2 regions of the Streptomyces sp. NBC_00076 genome follow, and region 2 is predicted to be linked to the other one. Evidence: riboswitches for the same ligand, from Rfam matches in the RefSeq annotation. Region 2 holds a riboswitch; the other holds the start of a gene.
What was found. A riboswitch is a leader RNA that binds a small molecule or an ion and turns the genes downstream of it on or off. The one in region 2 is predicted to bind cyclic di-AMP.

Region 1 (7,365 bases), 2.7 Mb from region 2:
ACGTCCTTTCGTACGACCGCCTGATCCGTACGAACGCCAAGCGGAGCGGACGTACGGCCGCCCCGGGGGGCGGATGACGCGTCCGGCGGCGCCCCGCACAGGGGGAGCGGACCGCCGCCGGACCTTCTCGGCGGTGGTGGCCGACTGCCGCCCCTGGCCCGGGCGGCGGTGGGGAGTCGGTCACCTGGTGAAGGACGCTAAACCCGACTGTGACGGCTCGGTAACGGGATGTACGGAAGTGCCGCGAGAGGACCGGCTGGTGACCGTATGTGACCGTGATTCGACTTCGGTGCCGTCGTCTTCACGCAGAGCGATGACCGAGGTGGGGAATGCGCGCCCCGGGATGTCCGCCAGGTGCTATGGCCGCATATATGCAAGATCCGATCCGGTGCGGAGGGCCGGAATGCGGGGAGGGCCGGTGTCAGGTGCCTCCCGCACCCTGATTAGGCTCCGGCCTCATGGACGTACTCATCCATCTCTTCGTCGGCCTGCACATCATCGGCATCGCCTCGCTGCTCGGCGGCTTCCTCACCCAGATGAAGGCGATGGGCCGGGGCACCGCCCGCTTCGTCCCGGCGATGCTGCACGGCGCCCTGACGATGCTCGTCACCGGCGCGATCCTGGTCGGCCTCAACCAGGCCGACGACCAGCCCGTCAACAACATCAAGATCGGTGTGAAGCTGGCCCTGCTGATCGTGATCCTCGGCCTCGTCTATGTGAAGCGGGACGACGAGCGGGTGGACAAGAGCATGTTCGGCGTGGTGGGTGCGCTGACCACGGCGAACATCTTCATCGCGGTGCTGTGGACGTGATCTCCGGACGGTCGGCGGCGTAGGCCGACAGGACCGCGCCCGCGGCACAACGCGCGGGCGCGGCACAAGGAGGGCAGCCCCCGCGCCGGAGGCGGCGGCGGACCGACACCGCCCGCCTCCGGACGGGAACGGTCAGGCCGGTCGCACCACGCGGTAGATCGACGACTCGCCGTCGTAGTAGATCGACTCCTCGCGGACGTACGCGCCCGGCTTCGGAGCGTGGATCATCATGCCGTTGCCGATGTACATGCCGACGTGGCTGATGTCGTCGTAGAAGAACACCAGGTCACCGGGCTGGGCGGCGGAGAGGGAGACCGTGGTGCCGGCGTTGACCTGGTCGTAGGTGACGCGCGGGATGTCGACGCCGGCGGCCTTCCAGGCGGCCTGGGTGAGGCCGGAGCAGTCGTAGGAGTCGGGGCCGGTGGCGCCCCAGACGTACGGCTTGCCGATCTGGGCGCGGGCGAAGGCGAGCGCCTTCTCGGCCTTGGTGGCGTACGAGGCGTCGGGCGCGTCGGACGAGGTACCGGTCGAAGTGCCGGTCGAGGACGAGGAGCCCGTCGAGGAGCCGCTGTCCTGCTGCTGAGCCGCCGCCTCCCGGGCCTGCTGCTCCGCCGCCTGTTGCTGCTGCGCCAGCTCGGCGGCTCTGCGCTTCGCCTCCTCCTGCTTCTTCTCCTCGATCGCGGCGAGCCGCGCCTTCTCCTCGGCGGTCAGCTGCGACAGCATGCTGCGGGCGTCGGCGAGTTTCTTCTGGACGGTCGCCTTGGCCGTCTTCAGGTCGCCCTGCGACTCGGTGAGCGTCTGGAGGCTCTCGGTGGCCTCCTTGCGCTTCTCCATCGTCGCGGACTGCTCGGTGACGTACTCGTCGACCGCGCCCTTCTGCCTGTTGGTCAGCCGGCCCATCAGCTGGGTCTGGTCGAAGTAGTCCTGCGGGGAGTCCGCGAGCAGGAAGGTCGCGGTGTCGGGTGCGGAGGCACCGGTGCGGTACTGGGCGGCGGCGAAGGAACCAAGCTCCTCCCGCGCCTCGTTGAGCTTCTGGGTGCGCTGGGCGACGTCTTCGAGGAGAGTGTCGACTTGTTTGCGCTGCTTCCCGGTCTTCTCCTTGGCCGCGTTGTACTTGTCGGTCGCCGACTCCGCCTGGCGGTACAGGTCGTCGACCTTCTGTTCGACCTCTTCGAGGCTGGGTTTGTCGTCGGCGGGGACGGCTTGCGCCGATTGGGACAGCAGGGCGACGGAGGTGAGGGCCGCCGTGGCGAGGGCCGGGGTCCGTATGCCTGCTACGCGCGTACCAGCGGGACGCGACTTGCGGTGCGACGCCAAGGGAGGCGACTCCTTCCACGTTCCGCCTACCGAGTTAGCTGTCGGGTTCGGGCGGGAGATGCGGAAGGGTTGCCCTACGGCCTTGTCCCAGGGGGAGTTGGGCCGATTCACCCCAAGTTCGGTGGGTCCCCGGTTCCATTCGCGCGGCGGCGCTGCGGATTCGGCGGAGGCCGCGCGGCCCGGCGAGGTTCGCCGGTGGAGGTCGTACGGCCTGTCCGGCACGGTAGCCAACTCGTGTGGCCGCTGTGAAGGTTGATGTTCGATATGCCCGATACATTTTTGTGACCTTCAGTCAGAGCGTGGCTGATCGTAGTAGGTTCATGGTGATTTTCCTTGATCTGTAATGACTCGTTCTGTTTCGTGAGCTCGGCGATGTCCGCCCGTTTCGGTCGGCCCGGACGGCAAGGTCCACGTCCCCGCCTGGTCCGTCGCGGACCGTGATGGCGTCATCTCGAAGGGTGAGTGAGGCCGGGTGGACGGTTCCGGAAGACCCTCGGGGTCTGGGCCCGCCGCCGGATTCCGGCGATGTTCTCGGGGTGGCGGCGGGCTGTCAGTGGGGGGTCCTAGACTCGGAGTGCGATGAGCAGCCTCTTTGATGACAGCTTCCTGGCGAACCTCCAGGCCCCTCGCGGGCACGAGGAGGGACCCCCGCCGCCACCCGAGGACGATCACGTACCGGAGCCCGTTCCGGACGATCTGTTCGGCGGGAAGTTCGACGTGCCGCCGGACCGGGACACCCACTACCGCGACGGTGCCCCGCGCCCGGCGGTGGACCCGGCCGCGCTCCTGGAGGGGCTGAACGAGAACCAGCGCGAGGCCGTCGTGCACGCCGGTGCCCCGCTGCTCATCGTGGCAGGCGCCGGTTCGGGCAAGACCCGTGTGCTCACGCACCGCATCGCCTACCTGCTCGGCGAGCGGAACGTGCATCCGGGCCAGATCCTCGCGATCACCTTCACCAACAAGGCCGCCGGCGAGATGAAGGAGCGCGTCGAGCAACTCGTCGGCCCGCGCGCGAACGCGATGTGGGTGATGACCTTCCACAGCGCGTGCGTCCGCATCCTGCGCCGGGAGTCGAAGAAGCTGGGCTTCACCTCCTCCTTCTCGATCTACGACGCCGCCGACTCCAAGCGTCTGATGGCCCTGGTCTGCCGCGACCTGGACCTCGACCCCAAGCGCTTCCCGCCGAAGTCCTTCAGCGCCAAGATCTCGAACCTGAAGAACGAGCTGATCGACGAGGAGGACTTCGCCGCCCAGGCCACCGACGGCTTCGAGAAGACCCTCGCCCAGGCCTACGCCATGTACCAGTCGCGGCTGCGCGAGGCGAACGCCCTCGACTTCGACGACCTGATCATGACGACGGTCAACCTGCTCCGCGCCTTCCCGGACGTCGCCGACCACTACCGCCGCCGCTTCCGGCACGTCCTCGTCGACGAGTACCAGGACACCAACCACGCCCAGTACTCCCTGGTCCGGGAGCTCGTCGGCACCTCCGAGCACCCGGTGGACGTACCGCCCAGCGAGTACGACCTCCAGCCCGCCGAACTGTGCGTGGTGGGTGACGCCGACCAGTCGATCTACGCGTTCCGCGGCGCGACCATCCGCAACATCCTCCAGTTCGAGGAGGACTACCCGGACGCGACGACGATCCTGCTCGAGCAGAACTACCGCTCGACGCAGACGATCCTCACCGCCGCCAACGCGGTCATCGAGCGCAACGAGTCCCGCCGTCCCAAGAACCTGTGGACCAACGCGGGCGCGGGCGCGCGCATCACCGGCTATGTCGCCGACACCGAGCACGACGAGGCGCAGTTCGTCGCCGACGAGATAGACCGCCTCACGGACGCGGGCGACGCGAAGGCCGGCGATGTCGCCGTCTTCTACCGGACGAACGCCCAGTCCCGTGTCTTCGAAGAGATCTTCATCCGTGTCGGCCTGCCCTACAAGGTCGTCGGCGGTGTCCGCTTCTACGAGCGCAAGGAGGTCCGGGACGTCCTGGCCTACCTGCGGGTCCTCGCCAACCCGGAGGACTCGGTGCCGCTGCGGCGGGTCCTGAACGTGCCCAAGCGCGGCATCGGCGAGCGCGCCGAGGCGATGATCGACGCACTGTCCCAGCGGGAGAAGATCAGCTTCCCGCAGGCGCTGAAGCGGGTCGACGAGGCGTACGGCATGGCCGCGCGCTCCACGAACGCCGTGAAGCGGTTCAACACGCTGATGGAGGACCTCCGTACCGTCGTCGACTCCGGCGCGGGCCCGGCGACCGTCCTGGAGGCGGTGCTCGAACGCACCGGCTACCTCGCGGAGTTGCAGGCCTCCACCGACCCCCAGGACGAGACCCGGATCGAGAACCTTCAGGAACTCGCCGCCGTCGCCCTGGAGTTCGAACAGGAGACCGCGGAGGGGGAGGCGTCCGGTTCGCTCTCCGACTTCCTGGAGCGGGTGGCCCTGGTCGCCGACTCCGACCAGATCCCCGACGAGGAAGAGGACGGCTCCGGAGTCATCACCCTGATGACCCTGCACACCGCCAAGGGCCTGGAGTTCCCGGTCGTGTTCCTGACCGGCATGGAGGACGGCGTCTTCCCCCACATGCGCGCCCTCGGTCAGACCAAGGAGCTGGAGGAGGAGCGCCGCCTGGCGTACGTCGGCATCACGCGCGCGCGGGAACGGCTGTATCTGACACGGTCGTCGCTGCGGAGCGCGTGGGGGCAGCCGTCGTACAACCCGCCCTCCCGTTTCCTCGAGGAGATCCCGCCACAGCACGTCGACTGGAAGCGGACCGGTGCTACTTCACCGGTGTCCTCCGGCCCGGTGTCCGGGGTGGCGGCCTCGCTGTCGTCGTCCCGCTCCCGCTCGTCGGCGTCCGGGGCGTCCGGCTTCGCCACCCGCCGGAGCTCGGAGAAGCCGGTGGTGGCGCTGGCGGTCGGGGACCGGGTCACCCACGACCAGTTCGGGCTCGGAACGGTCGTGGCCGTGAAGGGCACGGGCGGCAACGCCGAGGCGACGGTCGACTTCGGGGAAGAGAAGCCGAAGCGACTGCTGCTGCGGTACGCGCCGGTGGAGAAGCTGTAGCTCTCAGGCCCTGTGCGGCTCTCATGCCCTGAGCCCCGGTCCAACGGCCGGGGCTCACAGGGGCACAGGGGAGTCGAGGTGCCTACGTCGGGTTGATCCCGTGGCTGCGCAGCCACGGCAGGGGGTCGACCGCCGCGCCGCCGGCCGGCCGTACCTCGAAGTGCAGGTGGGGGCCGGTCGAGTTGCCGGAGTTGCCGGAGTACGCGATCGGGTCGCCGGCCTTCACGGTCGTACCGGATGAGACCCGGTAGCTGGAGAGGTGGCAGTACCACGTCTCCGTGCCGTCCTTCGCGGTCAGGATCAGCATGTTGCCGTACGCGCTGTTCCACTGCGTCCGCACGGTGCCGTCGGTCGCGGCCATCACGGTCGTGCCGTAGGAGACGGGGAAGTCGATGCCGGTGTGCACGGACATCCAGTTGATGCCGGACTGGCCGAAGTAGGCGCTGAGCCCGTGCTGCGCGACCGGCAGCGCGTACTTGGGGCGCAGCCGCTCCTTGCGGGCGGCCTCCGCGGCCGCCTGCTTCTTCTCGGCCGCCTGCTGGGCCTTGAGGTCGATACGTTCCTGCGTACGGCTGACCCGGTCGCTGAAGTCGTCCGCCTCGGCGGAGAGGGTCTTCAGCTGGGCGTCCAGTTTGTTGTTCGCGACGGCCGGCTTCACGGCGGCGGCGTCCGACGCGGTGGTCGACGTCTCCTGGTCGCCGCCGGTCAGGGTGCCGACGGAGGCGGCCGCGATCCCCGCGACACCCATCACACACGCCGAGGGGACGGCCACCGTCAGCAGCGCGGACCGCTTGGCGGGCATACGGCGGCGGGACCGGGACCCGCCACGAGACGCGGCGCGGGACGACGGGGCCGGGGCCGGGGTCGGTGCGACCTCTTCCTGGTCGTCGAGGAGAGTCCCGTGAGCGGAGTGAGCGGCATGAGGGGAGTCGGACGCGGGCGGCATCCCCGACCCGTCCGCCATCTCGCCGGTGTCGGTGAACTCGCCGTCGCCCGGCACCTGTTCGCCGTACGTGACCTGGTCGAAGGTCGCCGTCGCCTGCTGGTCGAAGGACTCGACCTGGGGGGCGTACTCCTCGGAGCCGGTGGCGGCGTGGGGGCCGTCGGAGTTCCACTGCGTGGCGTCGTACGCCCCGGTGTCGAAGGCCTGCGTGCCCCATTCCCACTGCTGGGTCTGGTCCGCCTGGCCGCCGGACTGGTCGGGCTGGAGCCAGGCGTTCGCGTCCCACTGGCCGCTGGTGTCGGGGCCGGTGGCCTGGGACGGGATCGCGGAGAGCTGCTGGTGCTCGCCGGTCCAGCCGGTGGTGTCGTACGCGCCGGTGTCGTAGGCGGCGTGGTGCTGCGCCGCGTATATGTCGTAGTTCAGGGTCTGGTGACCGGCCGTGGGCCAGGCCGACGTGTCGTACGAGCCGGTGCCGTCGCCGGGAAGACAGCCGAAGAGGGGGTCGGACTCGAAGGTCGTCGTGGCATGGGCGCCGGCGTCGATACCGGTGGTGCCGAAACCTGTGGCCTCGATACCGGTGGTGTCGAAATGGGTGGCGTCATGGCCGCCGTACGTGGTGAAGTCGCCGTACTGGGCTTCCTGGGCGCCGTAGGACGGGTAGTGCGTGGAGGCGGCGTCGGAAGCCGGAGCCGGGGTGGTTGTGCTCCCCGACGGGGGACGGTCGTTCACCAACTTCTCTTTCGCCTCGACAACAGGGGCTGCCAGAGCAGTGCGGCGACTGTACCCGGCGGTACGCGGGCACGACAATCTTCGGCAGGTTTCCCGCGCGCAGGAAACGGGCAATCGGCCGTGTTTCGGGGGACTGCGGACGAGGGTTTGGCCCTGTGTTCGAAGAGCGTTCGACGTTGAAGTGCTGTCGGATGGCTGTTCTTCTGCTGTGTGGGGCGGTTGGGGCAGTCGTGGTCGTCGCTCCGCGCCGGGTTACGCGACCGTCAGTCCGCCGGCGCGCGCGGCGGTCTTCTCGCCCGGGCGCGCCGCGTCGAGAACCTGCCGTATCCCGGCCGCGACGGCGGGGTGCACGGGCAGTGCCAGATGCCCGATGCCGGTCACCCGCACGTTGTCCGCGGTCAGGTCGGGGTGGTCGACACAGGCTGTCTCCAGCGGGTCCATCACATGGTCCAGGTCGCTCCAGAAGCTGACGAAGTGCGTCCGGCAGCCGGGGCAGGG
Region 2 (7,365 bases):
ACTGGTCGGCGGCTGCGGCGTCGCGGAGTCGGCCCTCGCGGCCCTGGACCGGGCCGGTGTCCCGCACACGGGCACCCGGGTCGCCGTTCAGGGCCTGGGCACCATGGGCGGGGCCACCGCACGTTTCCTCACGCGCGCGGGGCTCACCGTCGTGGCCGTCGCCGACATCAAGGGCACCCTCGCGAACCCGGCCGGCCTCGACATCGAGGCCCTGCTCGCCGCGCGGGACGCCCACGGGACCGTCGACCGCACGGCCCTGCGTCCCGGCGACCGTGAGCTGCCCGGTGACGCGTGGCTGAGCGCGGACGCGGAGGTACTGGTGCCGGCGGCGGTCTCGTACGCCGTCGACGCCGCGAACCAGGAGCGGATCACCGCGCGCTGGATCGTCGAGGCGGCCAACATGCCGGTCCTGCCGGAGGCCGAGGAGTCGCTGGCCGCGCGCGGGGTGACGGTACTGCCGGACGTGGTCGTCAACTCCGGGACCAACGCCTGGTGGTGGTGGACCCTGTTCGGCGACATCGGCCCCGCCGCGGACGAGGCGTTCACCCACACCCGCCGCTCCATGCGCGCGCTGGTGGAGCAGATGCTGTCCCGCGCGGAGGCCGACGGGACGACTCCGCGGGCGGCGGCACACGCCATCGTCGCGGACCGGCTGCCGGTGATCACCGAGCGCTTCGGGTGGTACCGGTGACTTCGGGCCGAACCCTTCGGGCGATCAGCCTCCCTCCGCCGCCGCCCACGGCGACGGCTTAGGGTGACCGCGTGACGAGAGTGCGGTTGAGCGTGACGGAGCGGCGCGAGGAGTTGCTGCGCGCCGCCGTCGAGCAGATCGAGGCGCGGGGCGTGGTGGCGGTCAGGATCGCCGACGTGGCCTCGGCCCTGGGCGTGAGCAACGCGTTGGTGCTCTATCACTTCTCGACGAAGGAGAAGCTGGTCGCCGCCGCCTTCACCTACGCGGCCGAGGACGACCTCGCCCAGCTGCGCAAGTTGCTCGGCCGCCGCACCACGGCGCTGCGCCGACTGCGGGCGGCCGTGCGCTGGTACGCCCCGACGGGCCAGGCCAAGGGCTGGCGGCTGTGGATCGAGGGCTGGGCGGCGGCGCTGCGCGAGCCCGCGCTGCGGGAGGTCACGCGCGACCTCGACCGGCAGTGGAAGGCCGCGCTCACCGAGGTCATCGCCGAGGGCGTGGCCTCGGGGGAGTTCGCGTGTCCGGATCCGGCCGGCACGGCCCTGCGCCTCACGGCCCTGCTCGACGGTCTCGCCGTACAACTGACGTCCTACGACGGCGCCGTCCCGCGGGCGCGGGCGCAGGAGTGGGTGGACGAGGCGGTGGCCCGGGAACTGGGGCTGGTGCGGGAGGCGTTGACGACGTAGGGCCGCGCCGCACGACAGCCACGTGAGCGCGCCGGGTCCGCCACGCGGACGCGGTGCCCCGGTCCGCCACAACCCGTGGGTTGTGGCGGACCGGGGCACCGCGTTCCTCAAGCCACCCAGCTGATCCGCGTCTTGATGTCGTCCGGCGACAGCGCGCCCTTGGCGGTCACATGGTCCCCCGACGACTCCCCGCGCAGCCGGCGTCCGATCCACGGCACCAGGTACTCCCGCGCCCAGTGCACGTCGTCCCGCCGGATCTCCAGGGTGCCGCGCGCCGGCAGCGGCGGCCAGGGCTGGTCCGGGTCGGCCGGGATGTCCAAGCCGAGGACCTGTCCCGCGCGCAGCGCCACACGCGTGTGGCCCTCGGGCGAGAGGTGGAGCCGGTCGCCGTCCCAGGCCCGGCGGTCCTGAACGGTCTTCAGGGACCACAGGTCGAGCACCGGACAGCCGTACCGGTCGGCGATCGCCCGCACATGCCCGTTGTAGGTGGCGATCTTGCCGCGCATGTGCTTGAGCACGGGCACGTTGCGGGTGTCGAACCCCGTCGTCACCATAACCGTGCCCGCGACGGTTTTCAGTTGCACCACCGCGCGCTCGAAACGCTCGGCGACCTCGTCGGGGTCGGTGCCGGGTCGCAGGATGTCGTTGCCGCCCGCGCAGAAGGAGACCAGCTCCGGGGCCAGTTGCATGGCCTGCGGCAGCTGGTCCGCCACGATCTGGTCGAGCAGTTTCCCGCGCACGGCGAGGTTCGCGTACTGGAAGTCGCCCTCGGGCCGCCGGTCGGCGAGCAGTACCGCGAACCGGTCCGCCCAGCCGACCAACGCCCCGTCGGGGCCGGGGTCGCCGACGCCCTCGGTGAAGCTGTCCCCCACCGCCACGTACGACCCGATCACTGATCTGCTGTCACTCTTCGAATCGTCTGCCACATCGGCCCATGATTCACCTTGGGATGTGAGCTACGCGACCGTAGGAAAGGGTTGACGTGCGGTGAGATAAGCCACCGTTCAAGGATTGGTCAAGCCAGGAATAGCCTTCTCGTCATCGCTGTTGAGGCGGCAACCGCCACACCCGGAATCCGGAGATCCGGAAGTGGCTCCAGGTCGTGCGGAAACCGAAATGCCCGCTCGTGTACGGCTCGGGGTCGGTGAGGTCGAACACGAGCCGCCCGTTGTTCCACCACCGCACGGTCGAGCCGTCGGAGACGATCCGGACCCGGTTCGGCCGGTTCGCCACCAGCAGCGGTTCCGTGTAGTCGTAGACCAGCGGACGCACGCCCGCCTCGCCGACATAGCGCCGCAGTCTGGTCGTGGTGTTCGTGTTGGCGCCGTATCCGGCGTAGTACGTCTTGAGGTAGTCGTACTCGGCGAGCGCACCGCCCCGAGGGGTGGCGAACAGGTCGTCCGGGGAACGGACGTCGATGGCGTTCCAGAAGTTGTTGAGGTCCGACACCCGGTCGTTGACCCCGCCCTCCGCCACCGGTGTGGCGGTGTACTCCAGGACGTACGGCCCTTCGAGCCGCTGTTTGAACCAGACGGTCGCACCGGCGGGCACGTCGACCTCCAGGATCCCGCGGGAGGCGGTGACGGTGCCGCCCTTCTCGAGTTCCACGGCCCATCGGCCGAGGCCGTGACGGAAGTCGTCGTGGGCGATCAGGCGGCGGCGGGGCGAGGCGTTCGCGTGTGCCGCCGGGGCGAGGGCGGCCATTGCGGCTCCGGCGGCCAGGGTCGCGAAGGCTCTACGCGTGGTCGTCACGGGAGACGGCTCCTTCCGGGAAGCGGACGGGTGCGGTGACGGGATCGGTCATGGGCTCCGTCACGTGCTCGGTCACGGGCTTGGTGGTCGACGGATTCGGCGGGGAGAAAGCGCTTGCACAGAAGCGGAGTTCACTGTGCCCTCCACGCCTGCACTCTGTCGACGTACCGAGCTCTTTCGCCACAGGGCCGCAATGCGACGATCACGGATCGGCCGGGAAGGATCCAAAACATATTGGGACGCACCCAGACATACCGAAGGCCGGACCCGGGGATCGTGGGTCCGGCCTTCGGCAGCGTGTCGGGCAGGTGGTCGCGAGGGCGGCGTCAGCCGACCGAGACACCCTTCGAGCGGAGGTAGGCGATCGGGTCCACGTCCGAGCCGTAGTCCGGCGTGGTGCGGATCTCGAAGTGCAGGTGCGGGCCGGTCACGTTGCCGGTCGCGCCGGAGAGACCGATCTGCTGGCCCTCGGTCACGGTCTGGCCGCTGGAGACGGAGAGCGCGGACAGGTGCGCGTACTGCGCGTAATAGCCGTCGGCCAGCCTGATGACGACCTGGTTGCCGTACGCGCCGCCCCAGCCCGCGGAGACGACCGTGCCCGCGCCCACGGCCTTGAGCGGGGTACCGGTCGGAACGATGAAGTCGACACCGGTGTGGTAGCCGCTGGCCCACATGCTGCCCGCCACGTGGTAACCCGTGCCGATGACGGCGCCACTGACCGGGAGGGTGAAGCCGTTCGCGGTACTGGTGGTCACGACGCTCTGAGCGGCCACCGTCGACTGCTGCGACTTCTGCGACGAGGACGCCGACGAAGACGACGACTGCGCCTTCGGCTTCGGCTTCGGCTTCGACGAGGAGGCCGACGACTCGGTCTTCCCGGCACCCGTCGTGGCCTTCTTGCCGATCGTGAGCTTCAGACCGGGATGGATCAGCGACGGATTGCCGCCGACGGCCTCACGGTTGTCGGCGTAGAGCTTCTGCCAGCCTCCGCTGACGTTCTGCTCATCGGCGATCTTCGCGAGACAGTCACCCGCCCGCACCACATAGGTCTTCACGCCCGAAGTCCGCGCGGCCACCGACTTTTTGGCGGCAGTCGGAACTGACGACTGAACGGCATTCTCGGAAACGGACTGGGGACTCGCCGCATAGGCGCCGGTGGCCCCCAGAAGTGGAAGTGCGAGTGCGGCGCCGCCGGCTCCGGCGACGGCGATGGAACGGGCGAAGCGCTGGTTCTTCGGTTGGCGATGCTTACCCTTCGCGGGCATGGCGAATTCCTCTCCGGCGCCTGCGAGGTGAGCTGTCGGGTGCGGACTGGAGATGCCCGGCCATACCGAAGTACGACTTAACCCCAAGCCTGTTCCGGAGAACCGAAACAGGCGGTTGTACCTGTGGGTCCCCCGCTCCTGCCGTGTACGGGTGAGTGTGGGCTGGCCCCGGGCGGCGGCAGGATTGGGCGTCCGTCCGGATCGGTGGCGAACGTAAGCGACTAAGACGCACAGGGACAAGCGGAAGGTTGCATGCAAATGCGTTTCCGTTGATCCCTCATGGGAATTACCGGTCACCCTCAGTAAATCGAAAGATCGCCCACACTCTAATTCCCTTGAAATGCATAAGAATTACGTGAACATGACGGGCGACGCACGGTCACGAATATGACGCTCCTCACGCACCGCCCCCCAGGTCGCCTTATTTCAGGCCGAGTTGCAATGAAGCCGCCAATTCGGGCAGAACTCTCAGATGCGGCGCAGCCGGAGAACCGTCGCATCGAGGTCACCCCGGAGGCCGGTCCGCAGTCCGTGATGCAGCAGCACGGCCCCGCGGTGCACTTCGCCCGTTTCACGGCATTCGTACGAGGCCGCCGGATCGAGTCCGCGCAGCCGCAGCGCCGGTACCGGCTCGCCGTGGCGCTGCGCCTGGAGCCAGGCCAGGACGACCGTTTCGTCACCCAGCACGTACTGCACCGCGCTCGATCCGCCCTCCGGCGGGCGCAGTCGATAGAGGTCGCCACGCTGCACGAGCGGACGGATCTCCTTGTAGAGAGTCACCCAGTCGCGGGCCTCGGCGAGTTCCTCCTCGGTCCACTCGGCGAGGTCCCCGCCGACTCCGAGCACCCCGGCCATGGCGCTGACGAACCGGAACCGCAAGGTGCTGACCCGGCCGTTGAGCTGGGTGTTGGGGCTGTCCGTGACCCAGGCGGCCATCGCGCGCGCGGGATGGATCTGGCTGAATCCGTGCTGGATGGCGAGCCGGTCGAGCGGGTCGGTGTTGTCGGAGGTCCACACCTGGTCGGTTCGGCTCATGACACCGAGGTCGATCCGGCCGCCGCCGCCCGAGCAGGACTCGAAGGCGACGCCCGGGTGGGCCTCGCGCAGCCGGTCCAACAGGCGGTACAGCGCGTTCACGTGATCGACCCACAGGCGCTGCGGGTAGGCGTCGTCGGGCCAGCCCGCGTCGGTGAAGCAGCGGTTGAAGTCCCACTTCACATAGTCGATCGGGGCGCTGGAGAGCAGCCCGTGCAGCCGCTCCCAGAGATACTCCTGGACGTCCTCGCGCGCGAGGTTCAGCACAAGCTGGTTGCGCAGTTCCGTCCGCTTTCGCCCTGGTTGGTACTGAACCCAGTCCGGGTGGGCGCGGTAGAGGTCGCTGTCCGGATTGACCATTTCCGGCTCGACCCAGATGCCGAACTGCATGCCGAGGGCGTGCACGGAGTCGGCGAGGGGCCTCAGCCCGCCCGGGAAGCGGTCGGGATTGGGCGTCCAGTCGCCGAGCCCCGCACGGTCGCTCGTCCGCTTCCCGAACCAGCCGTCGTCGATGACGAACAGCTCGACGCCGATCGCCGCGGCCCGGCGGGCCAGCTCCCCCTGCTGCTCCTCGGAGATGTCGAACTCGGTGGCCTCCCAGGAGTTGAACAGCACCGGCCGGTCCCGGTCCGCGTCCGGGATGACGTACGCCCGCTGGTAGGCGTGCCAGGCGCGGCTCGCCCCGCCGTAGCCGGCGTCGCTCCACAGGCCGGCGAAGACGGGGGCGGTGAAGGACTCCCCGGCCTCCAGACGGAGCAGGCCGGAGTCGTCGTACCCCGCGCCGCCGGTGATCTGCACGCGCGTGTCGGGCAGTTCGGCCACGGCGATGCGCCAGGACCCGGACCAGCCGAGGGCGCAGCCGTAGACCTCGCCGCGCTCCTCGGTCGCGTCGGTGTCGAGCGCGACCCACGGCAGGTGCTGGTGCCCGGTGTGGCCGCGGCGGCTGCCGATGACCTTCTCGCCGTAGGTGAGGGGTGCGCGCACGAGCTGGGACTCCGCGGCCCAGCGGCCGTGCAGGTGCGACAGCCGCCAGCCGGTCTCGCGGTCGGGCAGGGTCCAGGTCGCGGAGTCGGCGCGCAGGAGCTCCACGGCGGGACCCTCGTTGTCCAGGCTCACCCAGCGCTCCACGACGTCGTGCCGCATGCGGTGGTGCAGGGTGATCCTGAGGCCGCCGTCGCGGAATCTGAGCCGCAGCTCGTCGTCCCCGCCACTCTCGTACGCCTCGAAGACCCACTCGGTGCCGCGCCGCTCGTCCGTGCGCACCGACAGGGCGGGGCGGACGAAGCGGGGGCCGCCCTCGACCGGGTACTCCTCGCGTCCGTCGAGCGGGGACTCGAAGGGCCAGTAGTCCGGCAGCGGGCGTACGGCGAGGGCCTCGGCGTCGGCCAACGCGATCCGTGGCCCCCAGTGCAGATGCAGCAGTTCGTCGTCCTCGGTGAGGTGGACGGCGTAACTGCTGGTCGGCCCGGACAGAATCCACGTGCGGCCGTTGTCGGCGATCTCCAGCATTTTGTCCCTCACAGGTACGAACAGACACGAACAGGTGCACTCAAGCATCAACATCATCGAGGTCGGCGAGCCCTCGACGCAACGTCTGTGGACAACTGCGTGCCCTACGAAGCCATGTCGTATCGTCGGGTGGGTGCCCGCCGTCGAGCCGCGTCGACGGCACCGATTGGGAGGAGCCCCCGTGACCCAGCAGGCCCCGTCGACCGAACCCGAGCTGTCCGGAGTGCGCAACTTCCGTGACGTCGGGGGCCTGCCGACCGTGGACGGCCGCCGGGTGCGGCCCGGGGTGCTGTTCCGCAGCGGTCACCTCGCGCACGCGACCGCGGAGGACGCGGCGTTCCTCGCCTCCCTGGGCCTGCACACGATCTTCGACTTCCGCAACGCGGCCGACCAGAAGCTGGAGGGTCCCGACGTCGAGCTGCCGGGCGTG

Region 1: another riboswitch for cyclic di-AMP. It lies ahead of OHA64_RS29555 (NlpC/P60 family protein); the one in region 2 lies ahead of OHA64_RS41060 (peptidoglycan DD-metalloendopeptidase family protein).

The regions. Positions count from the first base shown of each region.
Region 1 is NZ_CP108242.1:6,457,887-6,465,251, forward strand. Features, by position in the region: gene OHA64_RS29550 (hypothetical protein) at 459-812, shown strand; gene OHA64_RS29555 (NlpC/P60 family protein) at 945-2,129, opposite strand; cyclic di-AMP (ydaO/yuaA leader) riboswitch at 2,137-2,305, opposite strand; gene pcrA (DNA helicase PcrA) at 2,709-5,195, shown strand; gene OHA64_RS29565 (M23 family metallopeptidase) at 5,278-6,867, opposite strand; gene OHA64_RS29570 (lipase family alpha/beta hydrolase) at 7,120-7,365, opposite strand, start outside.
Region 2 is NZ_CP108242.1:9,137,863-9,145,227, reverse strand. Features, by position in the region: gene OHA64_RS41080 (Glu/Leu/Phe/Val dehydrogenase dimerization domain-containing protein) at 1-691, shown strand, start outside; gene OHA64_RS41075 (TetR/AcrR family transcriptional regulator) at 763-1,374, shown strand; gene OHA64_RS41070 (SGNH/GDSL hydrolase family protein) at 1,482-2,267, opposite strand; gene OHA64_RS41065 (DUF6250 domain-containing protein) at 2,413-3,126, opposite strand; gene OHA64_RS41060 (peptidoglycan DD-metalloendopeptidase family protein) at 3,453-4,391, opposite strand; cyclic di-AMP (ydaO/yuaA leader) riboswitch at 4,396-4,555, opposite strand; gene OHA64_RS41055 (alpha-galactosidase) at 4,860-6,935, opposite strand; gene OHA64_RS41050 (tyrosine-protein phosphatase) at 7,117-7,365, shown strand, end outside.